DNA from 2 places in the Streptomyces longhuiensis genome. Region 1 is predicted to be linked to the other one. Evidence: riboswitches for the same ligand, from Rfam matches in the RefSeq annotation. Region 1 holds a riboswitch; the other holds the start of a gene.
What was found. Region 1 has a riboswitch for cyclic di-AMP ahead of LGI35_RS26885 (C40 family peptidase). Riboswitches for the same ligand answer to the same signal wherever they lie in the genome.
Positions count from the first base shown of each region.

Region 2: linked by a shared signal. The riboswitch ahead of LGI35_RS09460 (C40 family peptidase) and the one ahead of LGI35_RS26885 (C40 family peptidase) in region 1 are both predicted to bind cyclic di-AMP.

Region 1 covers NZ_CP085173.1:5,792,564-5,802,182, reverse strand. The annotation lists gene LGI35_RS26910 (DUF5691 domain-containing protein) at 1-900, shown strand, start outside; gene icmB (coenzyme B12-dependent isobutyryl CoA mutase small subunit) at 1,025-1,441, opposite strand; gene LGI35_RS26900 (lipase family alpha/beta hydrolase) at 1,880-2,884, shown strand; gene LGI35_RS26895 (M23 family metallopeptidase) at 3,106-4,689, shown strand; gene pcrA (DNA helicase PcrA) at 4,717-7,227, opposite strand; cyclic di-AMP (ydaO/yuaA leader) riboswitch at 7,496-7,645, shown strand; gene LGI35_RS26885 (C40 family peptidase) at 7,654-8,823, shown strand; gene LGI35_RS26880 (tellurite resistance/C4-dicarboxylate transporter family protein) at 8,925-9,619, shown strand, end outside.
Region 2 covers NZ_CP085173.1:1,998,830-2,007,826, reverse strand. The annotation lists gene bioD (dethiobiotin synthase) at 1-93, opposite strand, end outside; gene LGI35_RS09495 (adenosylmethionine--8-amino-7-oxononanoate transaminase) at 99-1,421, opposite strand; gene bioB (biotin synthase BioB) at 1,414-2,631, opposite strand; gene LGI35_RS09485 (8-amino-7-oxononanoate synthase) at 2,832-3,992, shown strand; gene LGI35_RS09480 (DUF397 domain-containing protein) at 3,976-4,212, opposite strand; gene LGI35_RS09475 (helix-turn-helix domain-containing protein) at 4,222-5,103, opposite strand; gene LGI35_RS09470 (ATP-binding protein) at 5,377-5,811, shown strand; gene LGI35_RS09465 (DUF6328 family protein) at 5,866-6,423, opposite strand; gene LGI35_RS09460 (C40 family peptidase) at 6,530-7,003, opposite strand; cyclic di-AMP (ydaO/yuaA leader) riboswitch at 7,007-7,184, opposite strand; gene LGI35_RS09455 (hypothetical protein) at 7,539-7,847, opposite strand; gene LGI35_RS09450 (ATP-dependent Clp protease proteolytic subunit) at 7,855-8,490, opposite strand; gene LGI35_RS09445 (hypothetical protein) at 8,770-8,997, opposite strand, start outside.

The sequences.
Region 1 (9,619 bases):
CGGTCGGGGCTTGCCGACGCCGATGAGCCGTTCCTGGAACAGGCGTTGTCCGACCGCAGCCGCAACGTCAGGGCCACCGCCGCGGAGCTGCTCTCGGCGCTCCCGGGCTCGGCACTCGCGGCCCGGATGGCGTCGCGCGCCGCCTCCTGCGTCGCCGTCGACCGTACCCAGGGCGCGGCGACGATCACCGTCGAGGCGCCGCACGAGTGCGATGCGGGCATGGAGCGCGACGGCGTCGTCGCCAAGCCGCCGACCGGCCGGGGTGAACGGTCCTGGTGGCTGGGCCAGTTGGTCGAGGCGACGCCGCTCGGGGGCTGGACCGCGCGGTTCGGGGGCCGCACCCCGGAAGAGATCGTCGCGCTGCCCGTGGCCGACGACTGGCAGGGCGAACTGCACGCCGCGTGGTGCCGGGCCTCGGTGCGCCAGCGGGACGCCGTGTGGTCGCGCGCGCTCCTGGGCGCTCCCGCGTCACCGGATGCCGGAGGCCCCGGCGCCGTATCGCTGTCCGAACGGGCAAAGCTCCTCGGCGCGCTGCCCGACGGCGAACGCGCCGAGTGGGTGGCGGGGTTCATCGCGACGCACGGCCTGTCCGAGGCGTTCCAGCTGCTCGGGGTCTGCGCCCAGCCGTGGGCCGAGCCACTCGGGCGGGCAGTGGTCGACGCGCTGAACATCGCGCGGGATGCGGGCAGTTACCCCTGGAGCTTCAGCGGCGTCATGGGCCTGGCCGAACGCTGCCTGGATCCCGCGGAGGCGTCCCGCTTGGAGGGCCTCACCGCCACCCCGGACGAACCGGAGGACGCGGCCCCCGGAGCCGGCGGCTACTGGTCGGAAGCGTTCCAGCGCCTGGTCAGCACCTTGCGCCTGCGACGGGCGATGCGCGACGAGTTGAGAGGGACGTAAGCGCTGGAGGTACCCGGCGCGGCAGGGCAGGGCAGGGGCAAGGGGGACTGTCCGGTTCGGGCGGAGCGCGACCCACGCACCGAACCGGCGCCCCTGCGCCCTCACCCGCGAGGGATCGGAGGGATCAAGCCCCGGCAGGCTGGCGGACGTTCGCGTTGACCCAGTCCACGATCGACGCCGTCGTGGCGCCCGGCGTGAAGATCTCCGCGACACCCTTCTCCTTGAGCGGAGCGATGTCCGCCTCGGGGATGATCCCGCCGCCGAACACCTTGATGTCCGCGGCGTCGCGCTCCACGAGGAGCTCGATGACGCGCGCGAAGAGCGTGTTGTGCGCCCCGGAGAGAATCGAGAGACCGATCGCGTCGGCGTCCTCCTGGATCGCCGTGTCGACGATCTGCTCCGGCGTCTGGTGCAGGCCGGTGTAGATGACCTCCATACCGGCGTCGCGCAGCGCCCGCGCGATCACCTTGGCCCCACGATCGTGACCGTCGAGCCCCGGCTTGGCGACCACCACGCGGATCGGACCGGCTGCCACACCCATCACTGCCTCCATGAAGCGACTTCTACCCGATACCTGACCTGATGCGTACCCGGGAAGTGAACGAACGTTATCGACAGCATCCCGCAACCGGCCGTTTCGCGGTGCGGAGCGAGGGGGAAATCACACGATGGGACACGTTCGCTGCGCGCCACAGCCGCCGCAGGCGGCTCAGAAGCCGCATACGGGGGCCACCGGCGCCAGGGGAGCCGCAAAGAGACAGCCGCACCACACCGCCGCCGGCCGCGCGGCGGGCGACACGGCGCGCATCAGCGGGGCGGTACGTACGGGGATTCCGTGACGCACCGCGACCGTCACTCACGGGCACCAACTGGTCACTGCCCGCGTACGACGCGCATCGTCGGCCACCTCGGCGCATGCTTCCCATGAGGGCACACGGGAGACAGAGCCGTTTTCCCGGGTGCCGACGGGAGGTCGGCCATGGAAGTAACGAGGATCCTGCCTTTTCGCCCGCTCTGTCAGCTGATCCCCACCAGGCTGGTGTTCCCCGCCAGACTGGCCGGAGTCTCCGTCTCTCTGCTGAAGGCGACCGCTCTCGAGGTCGCGATTCTCGCCGGGCACCTCCTCCTGTACCCGTCCGGCATCATCCAGGAGCGCAGGGCCACCCCCGAGCTCCCCCCGCTTCGCTACGTCCCCACCCCGGAGGGCATGGGTGAGGGGGGCGACGAGGCCTCGTACCTGACGGAGAGTGCCGCCCTGCCCGGCCCCGGCGCCCGGAACGCTCACAGCACCGACAACACCGACAACACGTGCAGCGCACGCCTTCCGGCCGCCGAGAGCAAGCCGCCGGTTCTTCTCCTGCACGGCTTCATCGACAACCGCTCCGTCTTCGTCCTGCTGCGCCGCTCGCTCGCCCAGCACGGCCGGCACCACGTGGAGTCACTCAACTACTCGCCGCTGACCTACGACATCCGCACCGCCGCCGCGCTGCTCGCCCGCCACGTCGAGGAGATCTGCGAACGCACGGGCCACGACCGCGTGGACATCGTGGGGCACAGCCTCGGCGGCCTCATCGCCCGTTACTACGTGCAATGCCTGGGCGGCGATCTGCGCGTACGCACCCTCGTGTCGCTCGGGACCCCGCACAGCGGGACCACGGTCGCGCCGCTGATGGACGCTCACCCGATCGTCCGGCAGATGCGGCCCGGCTCGACCGTCATCGAGGAGCTGTCGCGGCCCGCCCCCGGCTGCCGCACCCACTTCGTGAGCTTCTGGAGCGATCTCGACCAGATCATGGTTCCGCTGGAGACGGCCTGCATCGACCACCCCGACCTGATCGCGCAGAACGTGCGCGTCACGGGCGTCGGACACCTCGCGCTCCCCGTCCACCCGGCGGTCGCCGCCGGTATCCGCCAGGCACTCGATGCCGAGGAGGCGGAAGGAGCGCACACCACCGACGGGATGAATGGCCTGACGGTCGCCTGAATCCGGCCTGAATCTGCCCCCGGAACGGTCCCCGAACTGGCCAAACGTCGAACGATTCTCGAACGCCCGGCCAAAGCTCTGCCCACAGTCCGCCGAAAGACGGCCGAATGCCCGTTTCCTGCGAGCGGGAAACCTGCTGAAGATTGTCGAGCCCGCGTACCGCCGGGTACAGTCACCGCACTGCTCTGGCAGCCCCTGTTGTCGAGGCGAAAGAGAAGTTGGTGAACGACCGTCTCCCGTCGGGGACTCAGACCACCCCGGCCCCGGCTCAGGACGCCGACTACGCGCCCTACGCTGCATATGACCAGCAGAGCGCCCAGTACGGCGGCCACACCGGTTACGACGGTTACGCCACCGGCGGTTTCGCCGCCGACCCTCTCTTCGGCGACCTGCCCGGCGCGCAGAACACCGGCGCGTACGACAACAGTCAGTGGCAGACCGGCGCGCACCAGACGCTGACGACGCAGGAACCCCAGCACCACGACCCGTACGCGGCGCAGCAGCACGCCGCCTCGTACGGCACCGGCACCTACGACACGACCGCTGTCTGGGGGACCGCCGCTCACGAGCAACTCAGCGGTATTCCGGCCCAGTCCGGACCGGACCATTCCGGCCAGTGGGACAACAGCGCGTGGGCCGACCAGACCGGGCAGTGGGACGCGAACGCCTTCGGGGCGCAGGCGCAGGGATTCACCACGCAGGACGCGTTCGCCACGCAGACCTTCCAGGCGCCGGCCTTCGAGACGCAGACGTTCGACGCGCAGGCCTATGAGACACAGGTCTTCGAGGCGCAGGCATTCGAGGCCCAGCCCTTCGCGACGCAGGCCTTCGAGGCACCGGTCTTCGACACCGGCGCGTACGACGCCACCGCGTGGAACTCCGCGGGCGCCGAAGGTGACGACAGCGACCCGGACGCCCGGCACGACTACGGCCAACCCGACGCTTCCGGGCCGGAGTTGAGCCACGACGACAGCCGCCAGGACAACTACGGCGACGGACACGACGACGTCGAGGAAATCGTCGCCCGCGACGAGCGGCCCGCCCCGGTCACGCCGGCCCAGCGCGCACGCTCCCGCCGCCGCTCCCCCGCCAAGCGCTCCGCGCTGCTCACGGTCGCGGTGCCCTCGGTGTGCGTGATGGGTGTCGCGGGAGTCGCCGCGGCCTCCGTCGGCGGGCTCGGCGGCGACGACAGCAAGGACACGACGGCGGCCTCCGCCCCCGACGCGACCGCCGTGAAGCCCTCCGTCGCCAACAACAAGCTCGACACACAGCTCGCAAACCTCTCCGCGGACGCGGGCGACTTCGCCGACCGGGCGAGCCGCACCCAGGAACGTATCGACCTCAGGGCCAAGCAGCAGGCCGAGCGGAAGCAGGCGGCGGAGGAAGCGGCGCGCAAGGAGCGCCTGCGGCCCAAGTTCGTCCTCCCGGTCAAGCAGCGCGGGCTGAGCGCGTACTACGGGCAGGCCGGCGTCAACTGGATGTCCGTGCACACCGGCATCGACTTCCCCGTCTCGTACGGCACGCCGGTGATGGCCGCGACCGACGGCACCATCCGTACGCAGTGGAACAGCGCGTACGGGAACATGACGATCCTGACGGCGAAGGACGGCACGGAGACCTGGTACTGCCACCTCTCCAGCCACACCGTGATGAGCGGACCGGTCAAGGCCGGTGACGTCATCGCGCACTCCGGGAACTCCGGCAACTCCACCGGTCCGCACCTGCACTTCGAGGTGCGTCCCGGCGGCGGCTCGGCCGTCGACCCGCTCCCGTGGCTCCGCAGCCACGGGCTCGACCCGACGTAGGGCCGAGCCCGCCGGCAGCGGCCTTCCCTACAGCTTCTCCACCGGCGCGTACCGCAGCAGCAGGCGCTTCGGCTTGGGCTCGCCGAAGTCGACCGTCGCCTCCGCGTTCGAGCCCGTGCCCTTGACGCCGACGACCGTGCCGAGGCCGAACTGGTCGTGCGTGACCCGGTCTCCCACCGAGAGCGCGACGACGGGCTTCTCCGTCGCCCGGCGGGTGGCGAACGCCGGTGTCGAGCGCGAGCGCGACGACGAGAGGGACGCGGCGATGCCGCTCGTCGGTCCCGTCGACTTGGCGGGCGCCATGGCGCCCGTCCGCTTCCACTCCAGATGCGCGTCCGGGATCTCCTCCAGGAAGCGCGACGGCGGGTTGTACGAGGGCTGGCCCCAGGCGCTGCGCAGCGTGGAGCGCGTCAGATACAGGCGCTCACGCGCGCGCGTGATGCCGACGTAGGCGAGCCGGCGCTCCTCCTCCAGCTCCTTGACCTGGCCGAGGGAGCGCATGTGCGGGAAGACACCGTCCTCCATGCCGGTCAGGAAGACGACCGGGAACTCGAGGCCCTTGGCGGTGTGCAGCGTCATCAGCGTGATGACGCCGGAGCCGTCGTCCTCCTCGTCCGGGATCTGGTCGGAGTCGGCGACGAGCGCGACCCGCTCCAGGAACTCGGAGAGCGTACCGACGCTCGCCTCGCCCTCACCCTCGGCCGCGCCGTCCGCCGACGCGCTCTCCTGCTCGAACTCCAGGGCCACGGCCGCGAGTTCCTGAAGGTTCTCGATCCGGGTCTCGTCCTGCGGGTCCGTCGACGACTGCAACTCCGCCAGATAGCCGGTCCGTTCGAGTACGGCTTCCAGGACCGTGGCCGGGCCCGCGCCCGATTCGACGATCGTGCGGAGGTCCTCCATCAGCGTGTTGAACCGCTTCACCGCGTTCGTCGAGCGGGCCGCCATGCCGTACGCCTCGTCGACGCGGCGCAGCGCCTGCGGGAAGGAGATCTTCTCGCGCTGGGAGAGCGCGTCGATCATCGCCTCGGCGCGGTCGCCGATGCCGCGCTTCGGCACATTGAGAATGCGGCGCAGGGGGACGGAGTCCTCGGGGTTGGCGAGCACCCGCAGATAGGCCAGGACATCCCTGACCTCCTTGCGCTCGTAGAAGCGGACTCCGCCGACGACCTTGTAGGGCAGGCCGACGCGGATGAAGATCTCTTCGAAGACACGGGACTGCGCGTTCGTCCGGTAGAACACGGCGACGTCGCCGGCCTTCGCGTCGCGCGCGTCCGTGAGCCGGTCGATCTCATCGGCGACGAACTGCGCCTCGTCGTGCTCGGTGTCCGCGACGTATCCGGTGATCTGCGCGCCCGCGCCCGCGTTCGTCCACAGATTCTTGGGGCGGCGGGATTCGTTGCGCTCGATGACCGCGTTGGCCGCGGAGAGGATGGTCTGCGTCGAGCGGTAGTTCTGCTCGAGCAGGATCGTCGTCGCGTCGGTGTAGTCCTCCTCGAACTGGAGGATGTTGCGGATGGTGGCTCCGCGGAACGCGTAGATCGACTGGTCGGCGTCACCCACGACGCAGAGCTCGGCCGGCGGGAGGTCGCCCTCACGCGGCGGCTCGTCCTCCGCGCGGCCGCTGTCGACTGTCCCCACCAGCTCCCTGACCAGCGCGTACTGCGCGTGGTTCGTGTCCTGGTACTCGTCGACCAGGACGTGGCGGAAGCGGCGGTGGTAGTGCTCGGCGACATCCGGGAAGGCGCGCAGGAGGTTCACCGTCGTCATGATCAGGTCGTCGAAGTCCAGCGCGTTCGCCTCACGGAGGCGGGACTGGTACATCGCGTAGGCCTGGGCGAGGGTCTTCTCGAAGCCGTCGGCGGCCTGGGCCGCGAAGTCCTCCTCGTCGATCAGCTCGTTCTTCAGGTTCGAGATCTTGGCGCTGAAGGACTTCGGCGGGAACTTCTTCGGGTCCAGGTCGAGGTCGCGGCAGACCAGGGCCATGAGGCGCTTGGAGTCGGCGGCGTCGTAGATCGAGAACGACGACGTGAAGCCGAGCTTCTTCGACTCGCGGCGCAGGATGCGCACGCAGGCGCTGTGGAACGTCGACACCCACATCGCGTTCGCCCGCGGGCCGACGAGGGACTCGACGCGCTCCTTCATCTCGCCCGCGGCCTTGTTCGTGAACGTGATCGCGAGGATCTGGCCGGGGTGCACGCCGCGCTCGCCGAGGAGGTACGCGATGCGGTGCGTGAGCACGCGGGTCTTGCCGGAACCCGCGCCCGCCACGATGAGCAGCGGGGAGCCGCCGTGGACGACGGCCGCCTTCTGGTTCTCGTTCAGCCCGTCGAGGAGAGCCGCCGGGTCGAGCGCCGGGCGCGGGGCACCGTCCCGGTAGTACGCGTCCCTGGCCGGGGGCGCGTCGAACTTCCCGTCGAACAGGTCGTCCGGCATGTGCTCCGGAGCCGTGTCGTCCTCGGGCGGCGGCGGGGCATGCTCCTCACCGGCCTTCGAAGCCGTGAGGTCCGCCAGGAAGCTGTCGTCAAAGAGGCTGCTCATCGCTCTACGAGTCTAGGCCGCCCCACTGACACCCACGGCCGCCCCGGAAACTTCCCCCCGACTTCGCGGACCCGGACACCTCACGTAGTGCGGAAATCACCCTCCGTAAGGGTTACCGGAGGTCACGAACGAGATTGCCGAAGGTCACGAAAATGTATCGGGCATATCGAACATCAACCTTCACAGCAGCCACACGAGTTGGCTAGCGTGCTCCGCGGGCCGCCCGTCCCCCCGTCGGCAACCGCGCCGCGAACGGGTCGCCCCCGCTGAGTTCAGTACGCCGAGAGGCATGGAACCGGGGACCCACGACCTTTGGGGTGAATCGGCCGACGACCCGTCAGGGCGCGACCGTAGGGCAGCCTTCCGAATCTCCGCCCGAACCCGACAGCTAACCCGGTAGGCGGTCATGGGAAGGAGACGCGCCCCTTGGCGTCGCACCGCAAGCCGCGCGGCAGGACAGCCGGTCCCCGCACGGCCCCCGTCGTCGGAATCACCACGGCGGCCCTCACCTCCATAGCCCTGCTCTCGCAGAGCGCGACCGCCGCCCCGTCCGCGCCGCCGAAGCCGAGCCTGGAAGAGGTCCAGAAGAAGGTCGACACCCTCTACCACCAGGCGGGCGTCGCCACGGAGAAGTACAACGCGGCCAAGGAGCGCACCACCAAGCAGCAGAAGCGCGTCGGTGACCTGCTCGACGACGTCGCGCAGCGCACCGAGAAGCTCAACAAGGCCCGCCAGGAGCTCGGCACCTTCGCCGCCGCCCAGTACCGCACGGGCGCCGTCTCCGACACCGCGACGCTGCTCCTCGCCGACGACGCGCAGGACTACTTCGACCAGGACCAGCTGATGAGCCGGCTCACGAGCCGCCAGAAGAAGGCGGTCGACGACTACCAGACCGAGCAGGCCGCCACCACGAAGAAGCGCACCGAGGCGGCCAAGAGCCTGGAGACGCTGACCACTTCGCAGGCCACGCTCAGGAGCACGAAGAGGGACGTCCAGCAGAAGCTCGGCGACGCCCGCGAACTCCTGTCGAAGCTGACCGCCGAGGAGAAGGCGCGCCTCGCGGCGATCGAGAAGAAGAAGCAGGAGGCCGCCAGGAAGAAGGCGGAGGAGCTGGCGCGTCAGCAGGCCGAGGCGGAGGCCAAGCGCAAGGCGGCCGAGGAGGCACGCCAGAAGGAGAACCCGGACACGGGCAGCGGTTCGGGCACGGGTACGGGTACGGGCTCCGGCAGCACCGGCAGCGGCTACGCCGCCAAGGCCGCGAAGGTCATCGACTTCGCCGAGTCCCAGATGGGCAAGCCGTACGTGTGGGGCGCCACGGGCCCGGACTCGTACGACTGCTCGGGCCTCACGCAGGCCGCGTGGAAGGCGGCCGGCATCTCGCTGCCGCGCACGACCTGGGACCAGGTCAAGGTCGGCACGACCGTCACCACGGCCAACGCCCAGCCTGGTGACCTGGTCTTCTTCTACGACGACATCAGCCACGTCGGCATCTACATCGGCGACGGCAAGATGATCCACGCACCGAAGCCGGGCGCGAACGTCCGCGTCGAGTCGATCTACTACATGCCGATCCACAGCGTGGTGCGCCCGGCCTGACCGCTTCGTGGGGTTACGTTCGGGCGGTGCGCGGCCCGAACGCAACCCCAGGTCCCGGACCCACGTGGTCCCAGCTCCCGCCGGCCGCCGGTGCCGCCGTCATGGCCACCGGCATCATCTCGGTCGGCCTGAACCTGACCGGTCACTCGGTGCTGTCCGGCATCATGCTGGTGCTCGCCGCCGCCCTCTGGGTCGTCCTCGCGGCGGACTTCGCGAGCCGGCTGGTGCGGGAGCGCGACCGCTGGCAGTCCGAGGCCGACACCCCGCCCGCGCTCACCGCGGTCGCGGCGACGACCGTCCTCGGCACCCGGATCTCCGTGTTCGGCTGGCAGACCCTGGCCGAGGCGCTCCTCGCCCTGGCCGCGCTCGTCTGGCCGGTGCTCCTCATCAACGTCGTACGGCACTGGAAGCCGCGGATGCCGGGGGGCGTGTTCCTCGGATGTGTCGCGACACAGGGTCTCGTCGTCCTGGCGGCGACGCTCGCGCCCGCGGTCGGCGCGCACTGGCTCGCGTTCACCGGGATGGCGCTCTTCTGGGGCGGGATCGTCCTGTACTGCTTCGCACTGCTCCACTTCGACCTGCGCGAGGTGGCCTCCGGCGCCGGGGACCAGTGGGTCGCGGGCGGCGCGCTCGCCATCTCCGCCCTCGCCGCGGCGAAGCTCGTCGCGACGGGCCTGTGGAACCAGGACGACACGGACGTCCTGCGCACCATGAGTTTTCTGCTGCTCGCACTCGATGTGGCCTGGTACGTGGTGCTGGCGGTGGCGGAGGTGCGGTGGCCCCGGCCGCGCTACGA
Region 2 (8,997 bases), 3.8 Mb from region 1:
CCGCCCCGCCGCCAGCGCGGCGGCCGCCACGGCCGCCGTCGTGACCGTCTTGCCGATCTCGGTTCCGGTCCCCGTGACCACCAGTACCGTCATGCTGTTCAGCCCTCCCGCGCGGCCGCGCACACCGCGCGGCCGATCCGTGCCAGATCCTCGTCCCCCGTGATGTACGGAGGCATCGTGTACACGAGGTCGCGGAACGGCCTCAGCCACACGCCCTCGCGCACCGCCGCCCGCGTGGCCGCCGCCATGTCGATCTCGTGGTCCAGCTGTACGACACCGATCGCGCCGAGCACGCGTACATCGCGCACCCCGGGCAGCTCCGAGGCGGCGCCGAGCGACTCCCGCAGCCCCGACTCGATCCGTTTGACCTCCGTCGCCCAGTCCTGCCCGAGCAGGAGGTCGATCGAGGCGCAGGCCACCGCGGCGGCGAGGGGGTTCCCCATGAACGTGGGCCCGTGCGCGAGCACCGGCACGTCGCCCCGAGAGATCCCGTCCGCCACACGCGCCGTGCACAGCGTCGCCGCCAGCGTCATGTAGCCGCCGGTCAGCGCCTTGCCGACACACATCACATCGGGCGTCACCGACGCGTGCTCCGCGGCGAACAGCGCCCCGGTCCGGCCGAACCCCGTGGCGATCTCGTCGAACACGAGGAGCACGTCGTGCGCGTCGCAGGCCTCGCGCAGGACTCGCAGATACGCGGGGGAGTGGAACCGCATGCCGCCCGCGCCCTGCACCACGGGCTCGACGATCACGGCCGCCAGCTCATGGGCGTGCCGCCCGATCAGCTCGTGCAGATGATCCGCGTAGGCCTGCTCGTACTCGACGGGCGGGGCGTCGGCGAAGACGTGCCTCGGCAGCGCCCCCGACCACAGCTCGTGCATGCCGCCCTCGGGGTCGCAGACCGCCATCGGCTGCCAGGTGTCACCGTGATAGCCGCCGCGCCACGTCAGCAGACGGCGCTTCTCCGGCCGTCCGAGGGAACGCCAGTGCTGGAGGCACATCTTGATCGCGACCTCGACGGACACGGAGCCCGAGTCGGCGAGGAACACATGCTCCAGCCCCTCCGGCGACATGTCGACAAGACGCTTCGCCAGCCCGACGGCGGGCTCGTGCGTGAGCCCGCCGAACATGACATGACTCATCCGGTCGAGCTGGTCGCGCACCGCCTCGTTGAGCAGGGGATGGTTGTAGCCGTGGATCGCCGACCACCACGACGACATCCCGTCGACCAGCTCGGCACCCTGACCGCTCGCACCGCCCTCGCCGGCGAGTCGCAGCCGTACCCCGGTCGCCGACTCGACGACCAGCGGCTCCTGCCGCCCCGGCATCGGACCGTACGGATGCCAGACGTGCCGCCGGTCGAGGTCGAGCAGCTCCGCCACGGGCAGTCCGGTCTCCGCGGGCCCGGGCCGCTCAGGCATTGGGCGCGAGATCCGTACCGGCACCCCGGCGGCGTACGGCGACCAGGTCCGTGCGCGCCTCGGGGACCTCGGCGACGGGTGACTCCGCGGCTTCTTCGTGGGAGCCGCAGCCCCCACCGGAACCGCAGGCCGAACCCGCGTCGGAACCGCACGCCGCATGCGAACCGGAACCGCAGGCCGCTTCCGCGTCGGAACCGCACGGCCCGCCCCGGTGCTCGGGCAGCGTCACCTGGTCGGTGCCCTCGACCTCGAAACCGGCGTCCGTGATCATGTCCAGGTCGGCCTTGCCCGCCTGGCCCTCACTCGTCAGGTAGTCGCCGAGGAAGATGGAGTTGGCCAGGTGGAGCGCCAGCGGCTGCATCGAGCGCAGGTGCACCTCGCGCCCGCCCGCGATCCGCACCTCGACGTCGGGACAGACGAAGCGGACCATCGCGAGGATCCGCAGGCAGCGCTGCGGGGTCAGGTTCCACTCCTTGGCGAGGGGCGTGCCCTCGAAGGGGATCAGGAAGTTGACCGGCACCGAGTCCGGGTCGAGTTCGCGCAGCGAGTAGACGACGTCGACCAGGTCCTCGTCGCTCTCGCCCATGCCCGCGATGAGCCCGGAGCAGGCGGACAGACCGGCCGCGTGGGCCTTCTGCACCGTGTCGACGCGGTCCGCGTAGGTGTGCGTCGTCGTGATGTCGCCGTACGTGCCCTCGGAGGTGTTGAGGTTGTGGTTGTACGCGTCGGCGCCCGCGCCGCGCAGCCGCTCGGCCTGGCCCTCGGAGAGCAGACCGAGGCAGGCGCACACCTCGACGCCCTCGTTCTGCTCCTTGATCGCGCCGATGGTCTCCGAGACACGGTCGACGTCGCGGTCCGTCGGGCCCCGCCCGGACGCCACCAGGCAGACCCGCTTCGCGCCGCCCGCGACACCGGCGGCCGCGGCCTTCGACGCCTCGTCGGGCTTCAGCCACGTGTACTTGAGGATCTCCGCCTTGGACCCGAGCCGCTGCGAGCAGTACGAGCAGTCCTCGGGGCACAGGCCCGACTTGAGGTTGACCAGATAGTTGAGTTTCACCCGCCGGCCGAACCACTGCCGCCGCACCTTGCCGGCCGCGGCCACCACATCGAGCAGTTCGTCGTCGGAAGTCGCCAGAACGGCGAGCGCTTCTTCGCGGCTCGGCAGCTCGCGCCGCAGCCCCTTGTCCACCAGCGTGTTCAGCAGGTCCATGGCCCGATCCTGGCTTACGTCCCCTGCTCAGGCCAAGGAGGCTTCGGACAACTCTGCCGGTTCGACGTGTGGGTATTGCCACACCCTGGGTGGCTGGATGTCCCGCTAGTGTCTGTGCACTGCCTACAAAGACGCAGCGGGCACGGGACAGCACACCCCACTCGAGAACCGGTCGCGACACGGCCGTCGGAGGGACTCACATGGCGGGATCGCCGTTCGGCTGGATCGACGAGCAGGAGCGCGTGCGCCGCGGCGCCGGACTCGTCCGCACGCTGCGTCCCCGCCCGTCGTCGAACCCCCTCCTCGATCTCGCGAGCAACGACTACCTCGGCCTCACGCGCCACCCCGAGATCACCGGGGGAGCGGCCGACGCGGCGCTGCGCTGGGGCGGCGGCGCCACCGGCTCGCGGCTCGTCACGGGCACCACGGAGCTGCACACCGAACTCGAGCGCGAGCTGGCCGAGTTCTGCGGCTTCGAGGCGGCGCTCGTCCTGTCGTCCGGCTACGCCGCCAATCTCGCCGCCGTGACCGCGCTCGCCCCGCACGGCTCTCTGATCGTCTCGGACGCGAGCAACCACGCCTCCCTCATCGACGGCTGCCGGCTCGCCCGCGGCGCGACGCAGGTCGTCCCGCACGCCGACCCCGACGCAGTCCGCAAGGCGCTCGACGCGCATCAGGGGCAGGCGGTCGTCGTCTCGGACTCCGTCTTCTCGGTGGACGGCGACGCGGCTCCACTGGCCGAACTCGCCTCAGTGGCAAGGGAGTTCGGGGCAGGTCTGATCGTCGACGACGCGCACGGACTGGGCGTGCTCGGCGACGGCGGCAGGGGCGCGCCACAGGCGGCGCAGCTCTCGGGCGCAGACGACACCGTCGTCACCGTCACCCTCTCCAAGTCGTTCGGCAGCCAGGGCGGCGCCGTCCTCGGTCCGGCCCGGGTGATCGACCATCTGGTCAACACCGCACGGACGTTCATCTTCGACACGGGCCTCGCGCCCGCGGCGGCCGGCGCCGCCCTCGCGGCCCTGCGCCTGCTGCGCCGCGAACCCGAGCGCGCCGAGAGGGCCCGCGCCGTGGCGTCCTCGCTGCACGAACTGCTGGCGGCCGAGGGCCTCCAGGCCGTGCGGCCCGACGCCGCCGTCGTCTCCGTGCGTGCGCCGTCCCCCGAGGAGGCGGTGCGCTGGGCGGCGGACTGCCGCGAAGCCGGCCTCGCCGTCGGCTGCTTCCGTCCCCCGTCGGTTCCGGACGGCATCTCACGGCTGCGGCTGACCGCCCGCGCCGACCTGACCGACGATCAAATCGCCCAGGCCGTACGGGTGATCAGCCGCAATGCTCCCGACTCCGCGTTCACCGCAAGGAGTTGAGGAACCCCTCCCACGCGGAGGGCGAGAACAGCAGGGCGGGTCCGGCCGTGCGCTTGGAGTCGCGCACGGCGAGGAGTCCGGCCGAAGGGCCGCGACGCAGCGGAGCCGTCTCGACGCAGTTGTTCATTCCGGTGCTTCGGCTGCTTCTCCGCCATGGCGCGTCGTGCAGAGAGGTGCTGGGAACCGCGGCGGGTGGTACGTACCGAGGCAGTGCTGACATGGTGCCTCCTTACGTGCGTTCACTTTCCGGAGGGTGGTGCGCTCCGGCGATCCCGGCGATGAAATCCAACGAGTCCCCGGGCGAAAGGGCGTGGATACGAAGGGTGTCGAAGGCGTCCGTGTACGCCTTGAGGTCTTCTTTCCGTTCGAGGTAGAGGCTACTCGTCAACTGGTCGAGAACTACTACGTCCAGATCAGAAGTGTTCGGAAATGAGAACACAACGAAAGGGCCGGTCAGTCCGACATGCTCCCCTGCGGCGAACGGCAATACCTGAAGCCGCACATGGGGAAGTCTCGCCGCGGAGACCAGATGACGCAGCTGCTCCGCCATCACCCGGGGACCGCCCACCGGCCGCCGCAGCACCGCCTCGTCGAGCACCGCGCTGAGCCGGAGCGGGGACGCCGAACGCAGCACGTCCTGCCGGGCGATCCGCACCTCGACCAGGGCGTCGACCTGCCCGTCCGGCAGCCCGCCGAGCGCGGCCCTGGTCACCGCACGCGCGTAGTCGGGTGTCTGGAGGAGGCCCGGCACGACGGACGTCTCGACCGTCCTGACCCGGCACGCCTGTGACTCCAGGCTGATGAAGTCCCGGTAGGCGGGCGGCAGAAGACCCCGGTAGGCGTGCCACCAGTGCCGGCCGTCGTCGTCCCCCGACCCCGCCAGCGCGACCAGCAGATCGCGTACATCGGGGTCCGTGACCTCGAAGGCGTCGAGCAGGAGGCGCACGTCCGACGCTTTCACGCCGCTGCGCCCGGTCTCGATACGGCTCACTTTCGACTGGTGCCAGCCGACGAGCCGGGCTGTCTCGCCACTTGTGAGCCCCGCACGGGCACGCAGCGCGCGCAGCTCCGCGCCGAGCCTGCGGCGGCGCACCGCCGGACCGTGTTTCATCCTGTCTCCTCGGACCTCCGGCCCGGCTCCTTCCGGCCCGGCGGATCGGTGTTCTGAGCCGACGGTAGAGGAAGTCGGCGGTGTACGCCCAAATGCGGTCCAGTGGCGCAGAGTTCACCGCTTCGAGCGACAGATATATGCATATCTCGGGGGATCGGCTCCGTTGGCCGGGCGGGAGTGGCACTCTGGCGCGAAGCACCAGTCCGGGGGTCGCCTCGAGTCATCCGCCATGTGTCGGATTCAGGCCCCGGCGAAAAAAGGGACGACGTCGCCATGGCAGATCACCAGGAAGCATCCGTCACTCTGCCGAGCGATCCCGCCTCGGTCTCCTCGGCCCGCACATATGTCAGCGACGTACTCGCCGAATGGGGTATGCCGCGCGACGCGGAAGCAGCGGACACGGTCCGGCTCATCGTCTCCGAACTCGCCACGAACGCCGTGATGCACACCCGCGGACAGTCGCCCGTCTTCAAGGTCGACGTGCAGCTGGAGCGCGACGAACACCTGCGCATCGGGGTCACGGACAGCCACCCGCGCCACCCGAAGCGGCTCCCGGCCGCCGTCCAGCAGGACAACGGGCGCGGCATGGTGATCATCCGCTGGCTGACCGCCGAGTGCGGCGGAAGCCTGTCGGTCAGGCCCACCCCCGAAGGCGGCAAGACCGTATGGATCGCCCTGCCGTGGACGGTTCCTGCCCAACAGGTGTGAAGGCCGGCAGGCGTGAGGGACGGCAGGTGTGAAGGCCGGCGGGCGTGCAGGCGGTTACGGGGACGGAGTGTCCGTCCCCTCCTGCGCCCGGGTGAGCGAGCGTCGCACCAGACGCGGCAGCACACCCCACAGACCCGCACAGACCGCGAACGTGCCCGCCCCCGCAGCGATCCCCGCCGCACGCCCCGCCGTGACATCCACGACGAGCAGCACGGACCCGGTCAGGGCGAGCACCAGAACGCTCAGGCCGGCCGTGGCGAGCCGCGAGGACATCTGCACGATCTGCGGCTTGGCACCACGCCCGAACAGCGCGCGGTGCAGCGCCGCGGGCGCCGTGAACAGCGCGGCGGCGAGCACCGCGAGCAGCAGCGTCGCGACGTAGGTCGCGCGCTGCACGGCATCCAGCGACGGGAACCGAGGAGTGAACGCCAGCGTCAGCAGGAACGCGAAGAGGATCTGCACGCCCGTCTGGGTGACTCTGAGCTCTTGGAGCAGCTCGCCGAAATTCCGGTCCGCGCGCTCCAGCGGCGTCTCGTGCCGGTCCCGGCCGTCGCTCGGCGGGCCCGGGTCGCGTGGGGCGTCCTCGTCGCCTGCCGTTCGGTCCTCGTCCATACGACCACGAGTACCCCATCACGCGGTTCCGAGGCGGACGGGCGGGCGTGAGCACTCTGTGGCGCCTGACGGGTCCCCAGGGCGCCCGGGGACCCGTCAGGCGTCGCTAGCGCACGCGCCCGTACCAGACGCTCCTCGTCCAGATCCTCTGGAGCCGCACCACGTCACCGGTCTTCGGCGAGTGCCAGATCTTTCCCTTCCCGGCGTAGATACCGACGTGGTAGACGCCGCGGCCCGAGTGGAAGAAGACCAGGTCACCGCGTTTTCGATGGGACGCGGAGACATGACGGGTCTTGTTGTACTGCTGGGCGGCGGTGCGGGGCAGCTTCTTGCCCGCAGCCTTGAACGAGTAGAGCGTCAGGCCCGAGCAGTCGAACGTGCGCGGCCCTGTGGCGCCCCACCGGTAGGGGCTTCCCTTCTTGGAGGCCGCGATCTGGAGTGCTTTCGTCGCCGGCGGCGCGGCTTCCGCTTCGGGCACGGCTCCGGGGACCAGCAGGCTGCCACCCGCTACGGCGAGCGTGAGGGCCGAGGCGGTTCCGGCACGGGCGAGCAGCGACGGGACACGATTGAGCGCAGTCATGCGCAACCCTTCGTCAGCCGCCTGTGAAGGATGACCTGTCGGATTCGGGCTGGCGAAGTTGCCCGGCCGCGATGTGCGGCTTCACCCCAAGGGCCGGCCCGGAAAACAGCTCCGGCGGCCCGTCGTGCTCGGGTCCTCCACTCCTGCCGATCCACTCCTGTCGACCTGGCATCCGTACGGCGGCAGGACTCGGCGTCCGCACGGACCGCCCCGCCGCGGTGGCGGGGGCTTGTCGTCGGAAGGGATCTTCACGCACGAACGGCGCGAACGCAGCGCCGAATCGGCGTTGAGTGAGTGTCCTCACGACTGGCCTGTTCGGGTGGACAGCACACCTTTCCAGCCTGGTGCGAGGGTCCCGACGACGCCCGCACCTGCAGCGGAAGGCGGAATCTCGGACTTCGCGTAGGCGCTCCGCGCAACTTTTCCGGTTCCCAAGTGCTAGTACCGGCTACTCCGTATGTGGGTACCTCTTCTGGTCCGTTTCGGGCCGGGTCCGGACAGTTCGCCTCGATCGCTCGGGTCTCGAAACGCACCGTCAATTGACCGACTCAGGCGGAACCGTGACCCGTTGTGCCCTCCTTTCTCCGTCCAGGACCCGTAGAGCCCGAGCCAGCGTCGTCGCGTGGACCTCACTCTCGCCCCGCTGATGCATGAGCGTCAGGGCGTCCCTGAGAGCCGTCGCCCTGCCGACGAGCGCTTGCGCGGCGCGCAGTCCGCCATACGTGTGGTCGCTCCGTGCCGGGTTGATCCTGCCGAGCAGGTCGACCACCTCCAGATAGCGGTCGAGGAGTTCGCACTCGGCGCGCGTCAGTGCGGGCAGCGGGGGCAGTTCGGGCGGCAGCATCGCCCGCTCACCTGGCGCCGGGGGCCGAACCGGACGTCTTGCGGTTGCCGATGACCCGGTCCACGAGCCCGTACTCCACGGCGTCCTGAGCCCGGAGGATCGTGTCCCGCTCGATGTCGGCGGCGATGCGCTCCCGGTTCTGCCCGGTGTGCCGCGCGAGCAGCTCCTCCAGCTGGGCGCGCATACGCACCAGTTCGCGGGCCTGGATCTCCAGGTCGCTCGGCTGGCCCTGCGCGGGCTCGGGCAGCCCCGGCTGATGGATCACCACGCGCGCGCCGGGCAGCATGGCCCGCTTGCCTGGCGTCCCGGCCGCCAGGAGCACGGCGGCGGCGGAGGCGGCCTGCCCGAGGCACACGGTCTCGACCTCGCAGCTGACGAACCGGATCGTGTCGTAGATCGCCGTCATCGCACTGAACGAGCCGCCGGGGGAATTGATGTACAGCGAGATGTCCCGGTCCGGCGCGGCGTACTCGAGGTGCATGAACTGCGCCATCACATCGTTCGCGGAGGTGTCGTCGATCGGCGTCCCCAGGAAGACGATCCGCTCCTCCAGGAGCTTGGAGTACGGATCGAGGGTGCGGTGCCCGGCCGAGGTGCGCTCGGTGAACTCGGGCAGGACGTAGCGGGCGGAAGGTCGGTTCATGGCACATGCCTCCGTGAGCGCGGAACTCTGTCGCTGCTTCTGTAAAAAATGTACAGGACGTACGGATCGCCGGTAGGGATCGGGCCGTGAGAAGCGCGAGAAGAAGGGATCGGGCTGCGAGGAGCGCGAAAAGAGGGATCAGGCGGCGAGTCGCGCGAAAAAGGGGAGGCAGGCTGCGAGAAGCGCGGCAGGGGGTGCTCGGGACGCGAGGGCACGAAAAGGGGCCGGCCCGCGCCCGAGGCGCCGGCCGACCCCCTGCTTCGTTCTCCTGTGTCGTGGCTACTGGTCGTCGTCGTCCGACCTGGACAGGCGCAGCGCGAGGTGTTGCAGGAGGTCGGCGGTCTTGATGTCCGTCCGGCCCGAGTCGTGCACCTCGGCGAGCTCGGAGAAGAGGAACGCGAACGCGCCCACCAGGGAGATCGTCACCGGCATCAGTGCCGCGATGGTGGCCTCCGCCGCCTCCTCCACGCTCGATTCCGCCGGGATCTCGATGGAGGGGAACACCTC